Regions from separate parts of the Bradyrhizobium sp. B025 genome, predicted to be linked through region 1. Evidence: riboswitches for the same ligand, from Rfam matches in the RefSeq annotation. Region 1 holds a riboswitch; the other holds the start of a gene.

The links. A riboswitch is a leader RNA that binds a small molecule or an ion and turns the genes downstream of it on or off. The one in region 1 is predicted to bind ZMP and ZTP.
Region 2: another riboswitch for ZMP and ZTP. It lies ahead of purH (bifunctional phosphoribosylaminoimidazolecarboxamide formyltransferase/IMP cyclohydrolase); the one in region 1 lies ahead of glyA (serine hydroxymethyltransferase).

The regions. Positions count from the first base shown of each region.
Region 1 is NZ_CP170150.1:5,683,623-5,690,733, forward strand. Features, by position in the region: gene ACE10W_RS26620 (Lrp/AsnC family transcriptional regulator) at 77-322, shown strand; gene ACE10W_RS26625 (cytochrome c) at 326-1,249, opposite strand; gene ACE10W_RS26630 (CHRD domain-containing protein) at 1,404-1,823, shown strand; gene ACE10W_RS26635 (hypothetical protein) at 1,900-2,151, opposite strand; gene ACE10W_RS26640 (VF_A0006 family four-cysteine protein) at 2,134-2,364, shown strand; gene ACE10W_RS26645 (cystathionine gamma-synthase family protein) at 2,374-3,657, opposite strand; gene glyA (serine hydroxymethyltransferase) at 3,806-5,095, opposite strand; ZMP/ZTP riboswitch at 5,130-5,216, opposite strand; gene ACE10W_RS26655 (cytochrome c) at 5,412-5,861, opposite strand; gene ACE10W_RS26660 (xanthine dehydrogenase family protein molybdopterin-binding subunit) at 5,987-7,111, opposite strand, start outside.
Region 2 is NZ_CP170150.1:8,833,618-8,840,728, reverse strand. Features, by position in the region: gene ACE10W_RS41835 (MFS transporter) at 83-1,468, shown strand; gene purH (bifunctional phosphoribosylaminoimidazolecarboxamide formyltransferase/IMP cyclohydrolase) at 1,597-3,189, opposite strand; ZMP/ZTP riboswitch at 3,215-3,297, opposite strand; gene ACE10W_RS41825 (heparinase II/III family protein) at 3,357-5,075, opposite strand; gene ACE10W_RS41820 (RsmB/NOP family class I SAM-dependent RNA methyltransferase) at 5,235-6,581, opposite strand; gene ACE10W_RS41815 (DUF1674 domain-containing protein) at 6,771-6,977, shown strand; gene ACE10W_RS41810 (FAD/NAD(P)-binding protein) at 7,026-7,111, opposite strand, start outside.

The DNA.
Region 1 (7,111 bases):
GAGGCGGCAAGTTCGCTTGCCAAGCCCCCCCGGTTTTGGCCTATTAGCTGCCAGATATGCCTTCGGAGTGACTGCAATGGTTCCCTTTTTCGTCCAGATCAAATGCAAGCTCGGCCAGTCCTACACGGTCGCCAATGCGCTCGCCGAAGCCGAGATCGCCTCCGAGATCTACTCCACGGCCGGCCATTACGACCTGCTGGTGAAGTTCTACGTCGACAAGGACACCGACATCGGCCACTTCATTAACGAAAAGGTCCAGGTGCTGCCCGGCATCCAGGACACGCTCACCATCATCACCTTCAAGGCGTTCGGCGCGAGCTAGCCTCTAACCAGCATCCTTGCGTTTCGGGCGCGGCGGTCCGTCCACCGGCGGCAGCGACTTGAGGTAATCCGCCATCGCCGCAATGTCCTCATCCGACAATTGCGAGGTGTTCTTGATCACGCGCGCCATCGCGCCGCCGGCGCTGTCGCCCTCGGGCAATTCGCCGGTCTTCAGGAAATTGGCGATATCCTTCACGCTCCATTCGCCAATGCCCTTTTGCGTGATGTTCGGCACCCACCCCTCGCCTTCCGGATTGGGCCCGCCGGCGAAACGCTGCGCGGTGATGATGCCGCCGAGCAGATTGCGCGGGCTGTGACACTCCGCGCAATGGCCGAAGCCGTTGACGAGATAGGCGCCGCGATTCCATTGCGGCGGGTGCGACGCGTCCACGACGAACGGCCCGCTCTGCATGAACACCAATTTCCAGATGCCGACATTGCGGCGGATGTTGAAGGGAAACGGCAAGTCGTGGTCGCGCACCCTGCCGGACACCGGCGGCAGCGTCTTCAGATAGGCGAAGAGATCGCGAACGTCCTCCACCTTAGCCAGATGATAGGACGTGTAGGGAAATGCCGGGAAGTAGTGCTGGCCCTCGGGCGACACGCCGCGCATCACGGCGCTGACGAATTCGGTCTCGCTCCAGCGCCCGATGCCGTCGGCGGCATCGGGGGAAATGTTGGGCACGTAGAACGTGCCGAATGGCGAGCCGAGCGCCAGGCCCCCGCCGAGCCGCAAGCGGTCGGGCTGGTTGGGCACGGCATGGCAGGAGGAGCATCCGCCGGCATTGAAGATCTCCTGCCCGTTGGCAAGATCCGGCGCCCGGGATGGCAACGGCACGGCCGATGCGGCCGGCGCCGTCAACCACCAATAGACGCCGAAGCCTGCAACGGCAGCGATCAGCATGACAAGAATTGTTCGTCGCAGCATCGAGGTATCCCATGGAGATCGGCCGAACTTACGGATTCGCCGGTGGCCGCTCCAGCCACGAATAATTTAGATGGTTTGAGCTTGATCCGGGAATAAACTCCTGCGCGCACTGTTTGCAAGTTGACCGCAATCAGACGTCAACAGGGAGAGACCCATGAACAAAGCAATTTTTGCCACGCTGGCACTCGGAGCTGCCGTCGCGTTCGCCGCCCCGGCCAGCGCGGAGAAACTGAAGGCGACGCTGGACGGCAAGTCCGAGGTGCCCGCCACCACCACCAGCGGCACCGGAACGGCCGATCTCGACTATGACGCCGCCAGCAAGAAGCTCTCCTGGAAGGTGACCTATTCCGGCCTCTCCGGCCCCGCCACCGCCGCTCATTTCCACGGGCCCGCCGAGGCCGGCAAGAACGCCGGCGTAGCGATCGCGATCCCGAATGCGACGTCGAGCCCGGTCGAGGGCTCTGCGACGCTGACCGACGCGCAGGCCGCCGATCTGCTGGCCGGCAAGCTCTACGTCAACATCCACACGGCGGCGAATCCGGGCGGCGAGATCCGCGGCCAGGTGACGAAGTAAGCGAAAACGCGGCTTCGTCGCGGAAAGGCCGGACGCAAGGAGGGGGCGTCCGGCCTTTTCGATTCGGGCTAGGACCTTAACGTGCGAGAATGTCCGAACCTCGTGCCTTGCCAGCCTCGCGCGTTCCGCCGTAAACTTCGGCCTCACCAATTTCCAGAGTAGCACCGTGCGGCTCGTTTCCAGCGTTCTCGATCGGCCCGGCGACGCCGGCATCAGAAGATCGGCGCGGGCGCCGTGGCACGTTGTGCCAGGCCTCGTCGCCGCCGGAGCGCTTCTTTGCTTCTTCGGACCGGTGCTCGCGCAGAGCGACATGGAAAAGCAGGCTCAATGCGAGCTGTCCGCAATCCGCGATACACGATCGCCCCTTGCCGTGCAGTACATCCGCTCCGCCTGCAACTGGCTCGTCGTCAACGGCGATTCCCTGTTGAACGCATCCAGCAAGGGCTATTACGTCTGCCTCGTGCGGCAGCTCTCGGGCGCGCAGAGCAACGAGGCTGCCGCGGCGATCATGTCGGCATGCCGCGCGTCCAATCCGCTTTGATCCCCCCGCTCAAGCCGCATTCAGCGCCTGCGCGAGGTCCGCGATCAGATCCGACGGGTTCTCGATGCCGATCGACAACCGGATCGTGGAATCGAGCACGCCGATCTTCTGGCGGATGTCGGCGGGAACGCCGGAATGGGTCATCGTCGCCGGCAGGCTGGCCAGCGACTCCGTGCCGCCGAGGCTCACCGCCAGCTTGAGGATTTGCAGCGCGTTGAGGAATTTGACCGCGGCCTCCTTGCCGCCGGCGATGTCGAACGAGAATGTCGATCCCGCCCCCAGGCACTGCCTCGCAAACACACGCCCCGCCGGCGATGCCTCCTCGTGATGACCGAGATAGTGGACCTTGGCCACCTTGGGATGATCGCGCAAATAAGCCGCCACGAGGCGCGCATTCGCATCGGCTTTTTCCATGCGCAGGCTCAGCGTCTCGAGCGAGCGGTTGATCATCCAGCAGGAATGCGGATCGAGCTGGGTGCCGATGGCTCCGCGCAGCGCCTTGATGCCCTTCATGATCGCCTTCGCGCCGAGCGCGGCGCCCGCGATCAGGTCGGAGTGACCGCCGACATATTTGGTCAGCGAGTACAGCGAAAGGTCCGCGCCGTGCTCGATCGGCCGCTGAAACACCGGCCCGAGCAGCGTATTGTCGCAGGCGATGATCGGCGTATGCCCCTGGGCCTTTCCGATCGCGTCGGCGATGCGGCGGATCATCGCGACGTCGACGAGGCCATTGGTCGGGTTGGCCGGGGTCTCGATCAGGATCATCGAAACCCGGCCCTTGCCCATCGCCTCCTCCGAGGCCTGCTTGACCGCCGCCTCGTCGATGCCGTCGGCAAAGCCGACGGCGCCGATCGACAGGCGGGCAAGCGTGTTGGTCAGCAGGGTTTCCGTCCCGCCATAGAGCGGCTGGGAGTGCAGGATGACGTCGCCGGGGCGCACGAAGGCGAGGATCGTGGTTGCGATGGCCGCCATGCCGGAGGAGAACAGCGCACAGCTCTCGGTGCGCTCATAGACCGCGAGCCTGTCCTCGACGATCTCGCTGTTGGGGTGGTTGAAGCGCGAATAGACCAGGCCCGCGCCCATCCCCTCCGGCGGCTCGCGCCGGCCGGCGACGAAATCGAAGAAGTCCTGCCCGTCCTCGGCGGTCCTGAACACGAAGGTCGAGGTCAGGAACACCGGCGGCTTGATGGCGCCTTCCGACAGCTGCGGATCATAGCCATAGGTCAGCATCAGCGTTTCCGGATGCAGCATATGGTTGCCGATGTGGGTCTTCGACGGAAAGGGTTTTACCATGGCCAGTCTCGCTGTTGACTAGGATCCGCGCCGCGCGTTGGAACTCCAAACATCGTGAGGCAATCGGGAGCGAGATGCGCCGGCATCCAGCAGGTCGAATCAACGCCGCGGCGGCTCGACCGAAGATAACCACTCTCACAACGATCCGTCAGGTCTTGGCAACAGAATTAGCTCTGGACATCACGCCTGGAACAGGAAAAGCCCGGCACATCTCGACGCACTCTGACCTGAGGCGCGCGACGACCGCATCGTTGCCGTTCGCCTGCAGAGCCGCCGCAATGAACTCGCCGATACGACGCATTTCGGGCTCTCCCATGCCACGCGTGGTCGCCGCCGGTGTCCCAAGGCGAATACCGCTCGGCCTGAGCGGCGGGCGCGGATCGTCCGGAATCACTTGCTTGTTTGTGGTGATGGCTATGGCATCAAGCACATCCTCGGCTGCCCGCCCGTCCAGTCCGACGGACGCTGCCGTATCGACGACCATCATGTGATTGTCCGTTCCGTCCGTGACCAGCTTCATCCCGCGCTCCATCAGCGCGCCGGCAAGAACCTTCGCGTTGCGCAAGACCTGCCGCGCGTAGACCTGGAAATCCGAGGTCGCCGCCTTCTTGAGCGTCACGGCAATCCCGGCCACGACGTTCATGTGAGGTCCGCCCTGCAAACCGGGAAATACGGAAGCATCGATCCGACCGGCATTTTCTTTCCGGCATAGGATGATCCCGCCCCGGGGGCCGCGCAGTGTCTTGTGGGATGTCGTCGTCATGACGTCGAAGCCGGCATCAAGCGGATTGCGCATGACATTCGCGGCAACCAATCCGCCATAGTGGCTCACGTCAGCCATCGTGAGCGCGCCAACTTCGTCGGCAATACTCTTGAATGCCGCATAGTCCAGGTCGCGCGGATAGGAGCTGTAACCGCACAACACCATCTTCGGACGCGCTTCACGCGCAATCGCGCGCAATTCGTCGAAATCTATCGCGCCGCCGTTTGACGGGGCCGTCTTGTAGCGAATGAAGTTGAACAAACGCCCCATGTGGGACACCGGCGCGCCGTGGGTGAGATGACCGCCATGGGACAGGTCCATGGCGAGAATGGTGTCGCCGGGCTCCAACAGGCCGAGATAGACGGCCTGATTCATCGGTGATCCGGAAAGAGGCTGAACGTTGGCGTGCTCGGCACGAAAAAGCGAGCAAGCGCGCTCGCGTGCGAGGCGCTCGATTTCGTCCGTATACTGCTGGCCGCCGTAGTATCTGCGTCCCGGATATCCCTCGGAATATTTATTTGTGAAGACCGATCCGAGCAGCTCAAGCACCTCCGGGTAGGTGTAATTCTCGGACGGAATCAGTTCGACGCCGTCCTGTTGGCGGCGCTCTTCCCCCGCAAGGGCGGCGGCGATCTCTTGATCGTTGATGGACAGTTCGTTGCGAAACGACGGCATGCTCGGGCTCCTCAACACGCTGTTTTTCCAGCAGATTGGTTGCCCAGGCGATCGGCGTTTCGAACCCTTCGCGCTTCACCGTGGTCGATTCCACGTTAGCTCGCCAGTCGCGCGATAGGACGAATGAGCACGGAGACTCTTCGTAAAGTAAAGCTTAGCCGACCTGCGGACCTGCAGCAACTACCGGTTCCCGCAGGCCGTGCCGGTTGAGGCAACGCTCGGAGCCGCATGAGCGAAGCGACATGCGGGGTCACCTTCCCGGATATCGCTGCGCTCATCCGGGCTTCGAGGTCGAGCGTGGAAAAAAGTGAGGTGGCTACTTCAACTTCAGCCGATACGTCTCGTGGCAGTCGGTGCAACGATCGTTGATCGCGGTATAGGCGGCCTTGAGGCTCGCGACGTCGGTGATCTTGCCCTTGACCTGCGCGATCGCCTTCTGCACCGGCGGGATCTTGGAGTCGAAATCGGCCTTGTTCTTCCAGACCTTCGGCGAGGCCCCATAGGTCGCGTTCACCACGTCCTGCTTGGGATTGACCTCGAAGGTCTTGGCGATCTTGGCGACGTCGGTCTCGAGATTGGCGATCGCCTCGTCGGCGGCCTTCTGGTCGTAGGGGATATCGCCCTTGGTCATCTTCAGGATGACCGTATAGAGGCTCTTGGCCTGCGAGCGCATCAGATTATCCTGTTGAACCGCGACCTCCTGCTGCGCCATCACGGCGCCCGCGCCCAATAGCAGGGTCGTCACGACAATCATCGTCCGTTTCATTGGTTAGTTTCTCCGACTCGCAGATGCCTTGGGATTGGACCCGCCACCCGCTTCACGGGAGTCGCGATCCATCCATGGATAGAACCCCGCGCGGGGCGTTTATTCCCGCGCGGCAGGATTGTGGCTTACAGGCTGTGACGGCGACGGTGCTCGCTGATGGCGATCCACACCCGTTCCGGGGTCGCCGGCATGTCGATGTGGTCGATCTTGTACTCGCGCCAGAGCCCGTCGACGATGGCGTTGACGACGGCCGGACAGGAGCCGATCGCGCCGGCCTCGCCCGCCCCCTTCACGCCCATGGGATTGGTCTTGCATGGAACGTTGGCGGTCTCGAACACGAAGTCCGGACCATCAGCCGCCCGCGGCAGCGCGTAGTCCATGAAGGTCGCGGTGATCAGCTGGCCGTCACCGGCCCCGTAGACCACCTGCTCCATCAAGGCCTGGCCGATGCCCTGCATGGCGCCGCCATGCACCTGCCCGGCGAGCAGCAGCGGGTTGAGCGTCTTGCCGAAATCGTCGACGATCACGTAGTTGACGATCTTGATGATGCCGGTCGCCGGATCGATCTCGACCTCCGCGACATGGGTGCCGTTGGGATAGGTGCCGTCGGCGCTGGCGAAGGTGGCGCTGCCGTTCAGCTTCGACGGATCGGCGCCCGGCCGCTTGGCGAGATCGGCGAACGAGATCGAACGGTCGGTGCCGGCGATGCGCAACACGCCCTCCGATATCTCGAGGTCGCCGGCGCTGGCTTCCAGCGCCTGTGCCGCGATCTCCTTCAGCTTTTGCCCGAGCTCGCGCGTGGCGCGCTCGACGCTGACGCCGCCTGACGGGATCGAAGCCGAGCCGCCGGTGCCGAGACCGGTCGCGATCTCGTCGGTATCGCCCTGACGGACGTGGACGCGCTCCGGCGCCACGCCGAACTGCTCGGCGACGATCTGCGCATAGGCGGTCTGGTGCCCCTGTCCGCTCGACTGCGTGCCGATCAGGACAGTGACGTCGCCATTGGGATCGAGGCGGACGTTGGCCGTCTCCTCACCCATCACGCCGCAAATCTCGACATAGCTCGCAAGGCCGATGCCGCGAATGAGCCCCTGCTTTTTGGCCGCCTTGGCGCGCTTGGGAAACTCCTTCCACTCGGCGATCTCCATGGCGCGCTTCAGATGCGCGGCGAAGTCGCCGGAATCATAGACCTTGCCCGTGGCCGTCTTGTACGGCAGCGCCTTTGGCTGGATGAAGTTCTTGCGGCGGAT
Region 2 (7,111 bases), 3.1 Mb from region 1:
CCTCGGGACAGTTCACACGCGTCGCTTATGCTATACGGTTTGCCCCAAGACAGGCAAAACTGTTCGTGATGAGGACTGCGTGATGACGACGATCGCCTCGGATGCGCGCATGGCCGGCGTGCTGCGGACCTATCCGCCGCGCGCCGCTGTCATCAGCTGGATCTTTTTCGACTGGGCTGCGCAGCCTTATTTCACGCTGATCACGACCTTCGTGTTCGCGCCCTATTTCGCCACCAGCATCGCGCCAGATGCCGCCACAGGCCAATCGCTGTGGGGCTTTGCGATGGCGGCTGCGGGCCTCGCCATCGCGCTGATGTCGCCGGTGCTGGGGGCCATCGCGGATGCCTCGGGCCGCAGGAAACCATGGATCGCGGGGTTCGGCACGCTGCTGGTGCTGGCGTCCTGCTCACTGTGGATCGGCAAGCCCGGCGATCCCTCAGTCATTCCGCCCCTGCTCACCGCGGTCGCGCTCGCCAGCGTCGGCGCGGAATTCGCCACCCTCTTCAACAACGCGATGATGCCGACCCTGGTGCCGCCCGAGCGAATCGGCCGACTCTCCGGCACCGGCTGGGCTACGGGTTACATCGGCGGCATCGTCAGCCTGATCATCGTGCTCGGCTTGCTCGCTGCGAATCCCGAGACCGGACGCACGCTGCTCGGCTTCACGCCGCTGTTCGGGCTTGATCCGGCCAGCCATCAGGGTGATCGCGCCGCCGGACCGCTGACCGGGGTGTGGTTCATCATCTTCGTGACCCCGATGTTCCTGTTCACGCCGGACTATCCGGCGAAGCGGCCGGTGCGCGAGGCGCTACGCAAAGGCCTGTCGGAGCTGAAGCAATCGATCAGGAGTTTGCCGCAGCAGAAATCGCTCGCGGCGTTCCTGCTCGCCAACATGATCTACACCGACGGCCTGGTGTCGCTGTTCGCATTCGGCGGCATCTACGCCGCCGGCACCTTCGGCTGGCACACGATCCAGATCGGCACCTTCGGAATCATGCTCGCCATCGCCGGCGCGTTCGGCGCCTGGCTCGGCGGCAAGCTCGACGATCATCTCGGGCCGAAGCGCGTCATCGCCGGCAGCATGCTGATTCTGCTGCTGTCGGTGGCGGCGATCCTTCTGGTCGACAAGGACAGCGTGCTGTTCGTCAAGGTCGCGGCCCCCCAGCCGGGCGCTCCCCTGTTCTCGAGCGCGGCCGAACGCGCCTATCTCGTGCTGGGCTGCCTGATCGGCGCCGCCGGCGGTCCGCTTCAGGCTGCCTCGCGCACGTTGCTGATCCGCCTCGCGCCAAAGGATCGCATCGCGCAGTATTTCGGCCTGTTCGCGCTGACCGGGAAAGTGACGTCCTTCATCGGCCCACTGCTGATCGGCATGATCACGGCGGTGACGGCCAGCCAGAAGGCCGGCATGGCCGTGCTGGTGGTGTTCTTCGTCGCGGGACTGGGGCTCTTGATGCGGGTGCGGGAGTAGCTTCCCGCCGTCATTCCGGGGCATCGCGGAGCGATGAACCCGGAATCCAGAAGTTGTCGCGCGAGATTCTCAGGTGCGCAATTGCGTACCAGAGTTCGCGCTGCGCGCGCCCCGGAATGACGGCGAAATCAGTGCCTGAAATGCCGCGTTCCCGTGAACACCATGGCGATGCCGTGCTCGTCGGCGGCCTTGATCACCTCGTCGTCGCGCATGGAGCCGCCGGGCTGCACCACGGCGGTAGCGCCGGCCTCGATGCAGGCGAGCATGCCGTCGGCGAACGGGAAGAACGCATCCGAGGCCACCACCGAGCCCTTGGTGAGCGGCTCGGCGAGCTTCAGCTCAGCCGCCGCATCCTGCGCCTTGCGCGCCGCGATGCGGGCTGAATCGACCCGGCTCATCTGGCCCGCGCCGATGCCGACGGTAGCGAGATCCTTGGCGTAGATGATGGTGTTTGACTTGACGTGCTTGGCCACCCGGAACGCGAACTTGAGGTCGCGCATCTCGGCGTCCGTGGGCGCACGCTTGGTCACCACCTTGAACGTCATGTCGTCGACCACGGCGTTGTCGCGGCTCTGCACGAGCAGGCCGCCGGCCACCGTCTTGGCGGTGAGGCCCGGCGCGCGCGGATCGGGCAGGCTGCCCGCGAGCAACAGGCGGAGGTTCTTGCGCGCGCCGATGATCGAGATCGCTTCCTCGCTCGCGTCGGGCGCGATGATCACCTCGGTGAAGATCTTCGTGATCTCGCGCGCGGTGTCGGCGTCGAGCGCGCGGTTCATCGCGATGATGCCGCCGAACGCCGAGGTCGAATCGCAGGCGAGCGCCTTGCGATAGGCGCTGACGAGGTCGGAGCCCTCAGCGACGCCGCAGGGATTGGCGTGCTTGACGATGACGCAGGCCGCGGTGCGCTTGGCGTCGAACTCGCCGATGCACTCATAGGCCGCATCGGTGTCGTTGATGTTGTTGTAGGAGAGCTCCTTGCCCTGCAGCTGCCGTGCGGTCGAGACGCCCGGGCGCTTGTCGGGAGTCGCATAGAATGCCGCGGTCTGGTGCGGGTTCTCGCCGTAGCGCAGCGACTGGATCAATTTGCCGCCGAAGGCGCGGAAATCAGGTGCGTCGATCTCGAGCTGCCGGTTGAACCAGTTCGAGATCGCGGCGTCGTAGGCCGCGGTGCGCGCATAGGCCTTCGCGGCAAGCCGCCGGCGCAGCTTCAGCGTGGTTGCGCCCTTGTTGGCGGCGAGCTCGTCGAGCACCGCCTTGTAGTCCTCCGCCTCGACCACCACGGCGACGTCGTCATGGTTCTTGGCCGCGGCGCGGATCATCGCGGGGCCGCCGATGTCGATGTTCTCGATGCAATCCTCGAAGCCCGCGCCTTTGTCCACGGTCGCCTCGAACGGATAGAGATTGACGACGAGCAGATCGATCGGCGCGATGCCGTGCGCCTTCATCGCATCCGCATGGTCCTTGTTGTCGCGGATCGCGAGCAGGCCGCCATGCACCGTCGGATGCAGCGTCTTGACGCGGCCGTCCATCATCTCGGGGAAGCCGGTCAGCTCGGAAACGTCCTTCACCTTGAGGCCGGCCGCGGCGATCGCCTTGGCGGTGCCGCCGGTCGAAACCAGTTCGACGTCATGGGCGGCAAGCGCCTTGGCGAATTCGATCAGGCCGGTCTTGTCGGAGACGGAAAGCAGGGCACGGGTGACGCGGCGGGGATGGTCAGTCATGAGCAAGATCCTCTGTCTTAAGGAGTGTCTATGCCCAGGCGCGCGGCGTCTTAAGTCCCGCGCTTCCCGATGGTGCTCCATCCAAGGTCGCCAGTCGCGCGAGCGAGCGCTCGATAGCAGCTTTCGGCCGTTTTCACAACGATGAGATGGGGCCGAATCGTGCGCATTTACAGCGGAAGTTCCGGCTCGCGGCGGGCGTTGCGGCGGGCATTGGTGACAGCGGGCGAAGCGGTGGAGCGGACAAAGCTCCAGCGGAGCGAGGGCGCCTGGCGGGCATCCTGCCGGACCACGATCTGCGCGGTGCGGCGCGGGCCGTCATTGCCGGCCAGGAACACGCTGTCCTCGAGATCGACCTTGTCGTCGAGCGCCTCGAAGGTCCAGACGTCGCGGTTCGGCAGCACCAGCATGACGCCGCGTGCATCCGACAGCCGGCTCGCCTTCACCGCCGGATGCAGATGGAAGCGGACCGCGAAATCGGCATCCGCACCCTTGAAACGTCCGCCTTGCGGCGGCGACAGCGTGTCCTCGCCGTCGATGCGCGCGCCGTCATTGGCGATCATCAGGACGCGGCGATGGATCGCGCCGAATTTGGCGAGATAGCCGTCATGCGACGTCGTGAGCAGCGTGCCGTTCTGAACGACCTCGCGATAGCTCTCGACCTCGACCGGGCCGCTGGTGACGGGCGAGCCATGCAACAGCCGCTTCATCGCCGACATCTCCACGAACTGGCATGAAGAGGTGTCGTGATAGGTCAGCGTCGAATGCGCCGCCGTGCTGCGCGCGAACGGCCGCCAATTGTCGCGGCCCGTGGTCGGCATCCCGCAATTGGTGACGATGCGGCTGATGCCGGAGGACAATTCGAACGACAGGCAGCCGGCATGGGCGTCGTGGCTGACGCCGGCCGGCGGTGGCGGCCCGGTGTCGATGATCAGTGTGGTCTGGCCGGCATCGAGGCGCTGGAAGCCGGTATGCGGCATGTTCGCCATTGGCGCGCCGTGGGTGTCGTCATAGGCGAGCAGCGTGGCGAGCAGGTCCGAGGGCGTTGCGCTCATGCCGTTGAACAGCGCGAAATTGCCGTCGCCGTGCCGGAAGAAGCGCAGCATCGGCATCATGCGGTCGATCGCGTTGAGCAGCGCCGGCGGCGGCGCGATGTTGCGCGCGGCAAAGGTCTGCCGCAGCGGCAAGAGGTCGATCAGGAGCTCGATCAGCGCGCCCGGATTGCGGGAGATGTGTCCGCCGTCGGGCAGGATCTGCCGCTGCAACTCGTCCGAAAGTTTTTTCGAGGCGCTGCGGATATGGCGCGCCTGGTTGGCGAGGCAGAGTGTCGTGTAGCACAGCGCGATCAGCACCTGGAGCTTCGGCACCCCGTCCGGGATGTTGACCATGGTGTAGCGCAGGAAGCGGATCTCGCGGGCCAGCGCGCGCAGATAGCGGCGGTAGAATTTGTTGTCGGTGTCGTTGAGCACCAGGGGCGCCTGCGACAGCAGCGAGATCACGCGCCGCGCGAGCACGTCGGCGCGCCGCGCGACGGGGCGGCGCTTGTTGGCGGGGTTGGCGATCCAGTCCTCGACCAGCGCGCGCGCATTGGCGCGCGTCAGCGCGGTGTCGGCGGCGCGCAGATGGCGCAGCCAGCCGAAGCCGAGCAGCGCAACCTCCCAATCCTCCGACGGCGGCTCGAGATCGAAGATCGAGCGGCCGTGGCAATTGACGATCTTGCCGGCGAAGACGAAGCGGCCGGCATAGATCTCGGCGGCGCGGGTCGCGTCCGCGGTGCGCAGATCATGCGGCGCGATGATCAGGCGGTCGGTGCGGCCGGGCCAGACCCGTGACAGCGCAACGGAGCCGCCGCTCGCGCGCGCGAGCATGTTCCGCGCGAAGCGGTTCATCACCAGCGTCGAGATACGTCTGCGTTGAGCGACCGACACGCCTTGCCTTGAAGGGGGAGAGGAGGATTCCGACGAATCCTTATTAATCCCAAAATCGACCGTCTGACACCACCTTGAACGGTGGGAATCAACGCCGAGGTTGCAAAAACCAGTGCAAAATCAGGATTTAACGAGCCGGGCTGCAAAGAATCCGTCGAGCCCGCCGAGCTTGGGATCGGCGTTCGGCAGATGGCTGGGCAGGGTGCGCAGGTCGCCCTCGGCAGTGATGATCTCGGAGAGCCCTGAGACCTCCGACGCCTCGATCGGGACGCGGCGAAGCGCAGGCTCTGCGGCCAGCAGCGTGGCGATGGCCTGTTCGCCCTCTTCGGGTTCCAGCGAGCAGGTGCAGTAGACCAGCGTCCCGCCCGGCTTGAGCAGCGAGACCGATTTTCGCAGCAGCCGCTGCTGGAGCGCGGTCAGGGCGGCGATGTCGGACTCCTGTCGCAGCCAGGCCACGTCGGGATGACGGCGGATCGTGCCGGTCGAGGTGCAGGGCGCGTCGATCAGAATACCGTCAAAACCTTCGGCGGGGCCGGCCCATTCCGCGGCGTCAGCGACGACGGTCTCGGCCTGGAGCGACAGCCGCGCCAGATTCTCGCGCAGCCGTGCGACCCGGGCGGGCGAGCGGTCGATCGCCGTGACATGCGCACCGGCGTGCGCCAGTTGCGCGGTCTTGCCGCCGGGGGCGGCGCAGAGATCGGCAATGGACTTGCCCTTAATGTCGCCGAACAGCCGGGCCGGCAATGCGGCGGCGGCATCCTGCACCCACCATTGTCCCTCGGCGAAGCCGGGCAGCATGGTCACCGAGCCGTGCAGCAGCATCCGCACCGTCCCCGTCGGCAGCGTCTCGCCGTGCAGGCGGCTCGCCCATTGTTCGGCGTCCGACTTCACGGTCAGATCGAGTGACGGCTCATGGCCGAGCGCCAGCGCCATGTCTCTTGCGGCGGCCTCGCCATAATGTGCGCGCCAGCGCGCCAGCAGCCATGGCGGCAGGTCCAGCGATTGCGTGGCGACTTCCTCGACCAGCGCCTGGCCCTCGCGCGCACAGCGGCGCAGCACGGCGTTGACGAGGCCGGCATAGCGCGCGGCGCGCCGGTCGGATTGCACGAGGCGGACGGAGAGATCGACGGCGGCATGATCGGGCACGTCCATCCAGAGGATCTGGGCGGCGCCGATCAGCAGCGCGCTCTGCGCGCGCGGTGCTTCGGAGGGAATGCCCTTGTCGAGCAGGCGGGACAGCACATGGCCGAGCGTGCCGAGCCGGCGCAGCACGGTCGCGACCAGGCGGCGCATCAGCGCGCGGTCGCGGTCGGCCAGCGTCTTCAGTCCGGGATGGGCGCCGCTGCCGTCGAGCTGGTCGTCAAGCGTGCGGTGCTTGTGCAGCACGCCGTCGACGATGTCGGCGGCAATCCGCCGCGCCGCGAGACCAGGCACTTCGGATGGTGGGGCGAAACGTTGAGATGGCATGCGGAAGCAAGGTTCTGAGCGAGCGGCAGTTCCGCCGATATCGGCGCATGCCTTGAGGAAGCGATCTCTGGCACGCGAATATGCCAAATGTAAGAATCGCTTCCGGCTTTTTCAGCCCTTTGGGCCCGATTTCAGGAATGCGTTATTGGACGTCGCATTGCGGCTCGTCCTGCGCTAGAAGACCTGGCGATGAGTGACCAGCTACCCGTTTCCGATCGCAAGCCGCTGTCGCCGGCAGCCCAGCGCGCGCTGGCCGAGGCCGAGGCGCGCCGACAGGCTGCGGCGCAGGCCGAGGACGACGCCAAGGCGACGCCGAAGGAGTTGCAGGGGCCGAAGGGACCCGAGCCGACCCGCTACGGCGATTGGGAGCGCAAGGGCATCGCGTCCGACTTCTGAGCAGTCAGCCGGATCGGTCGACGATGCGGGCAAGGCTCGTCCCGGCCGCTAGAGATAATGGTGCTCCTGGGCGCGGCGCAGGTTGATGTCGACGGCGGCGGCGTAGAAGTGCGTGCCCTTGGTCGGGCCACCGA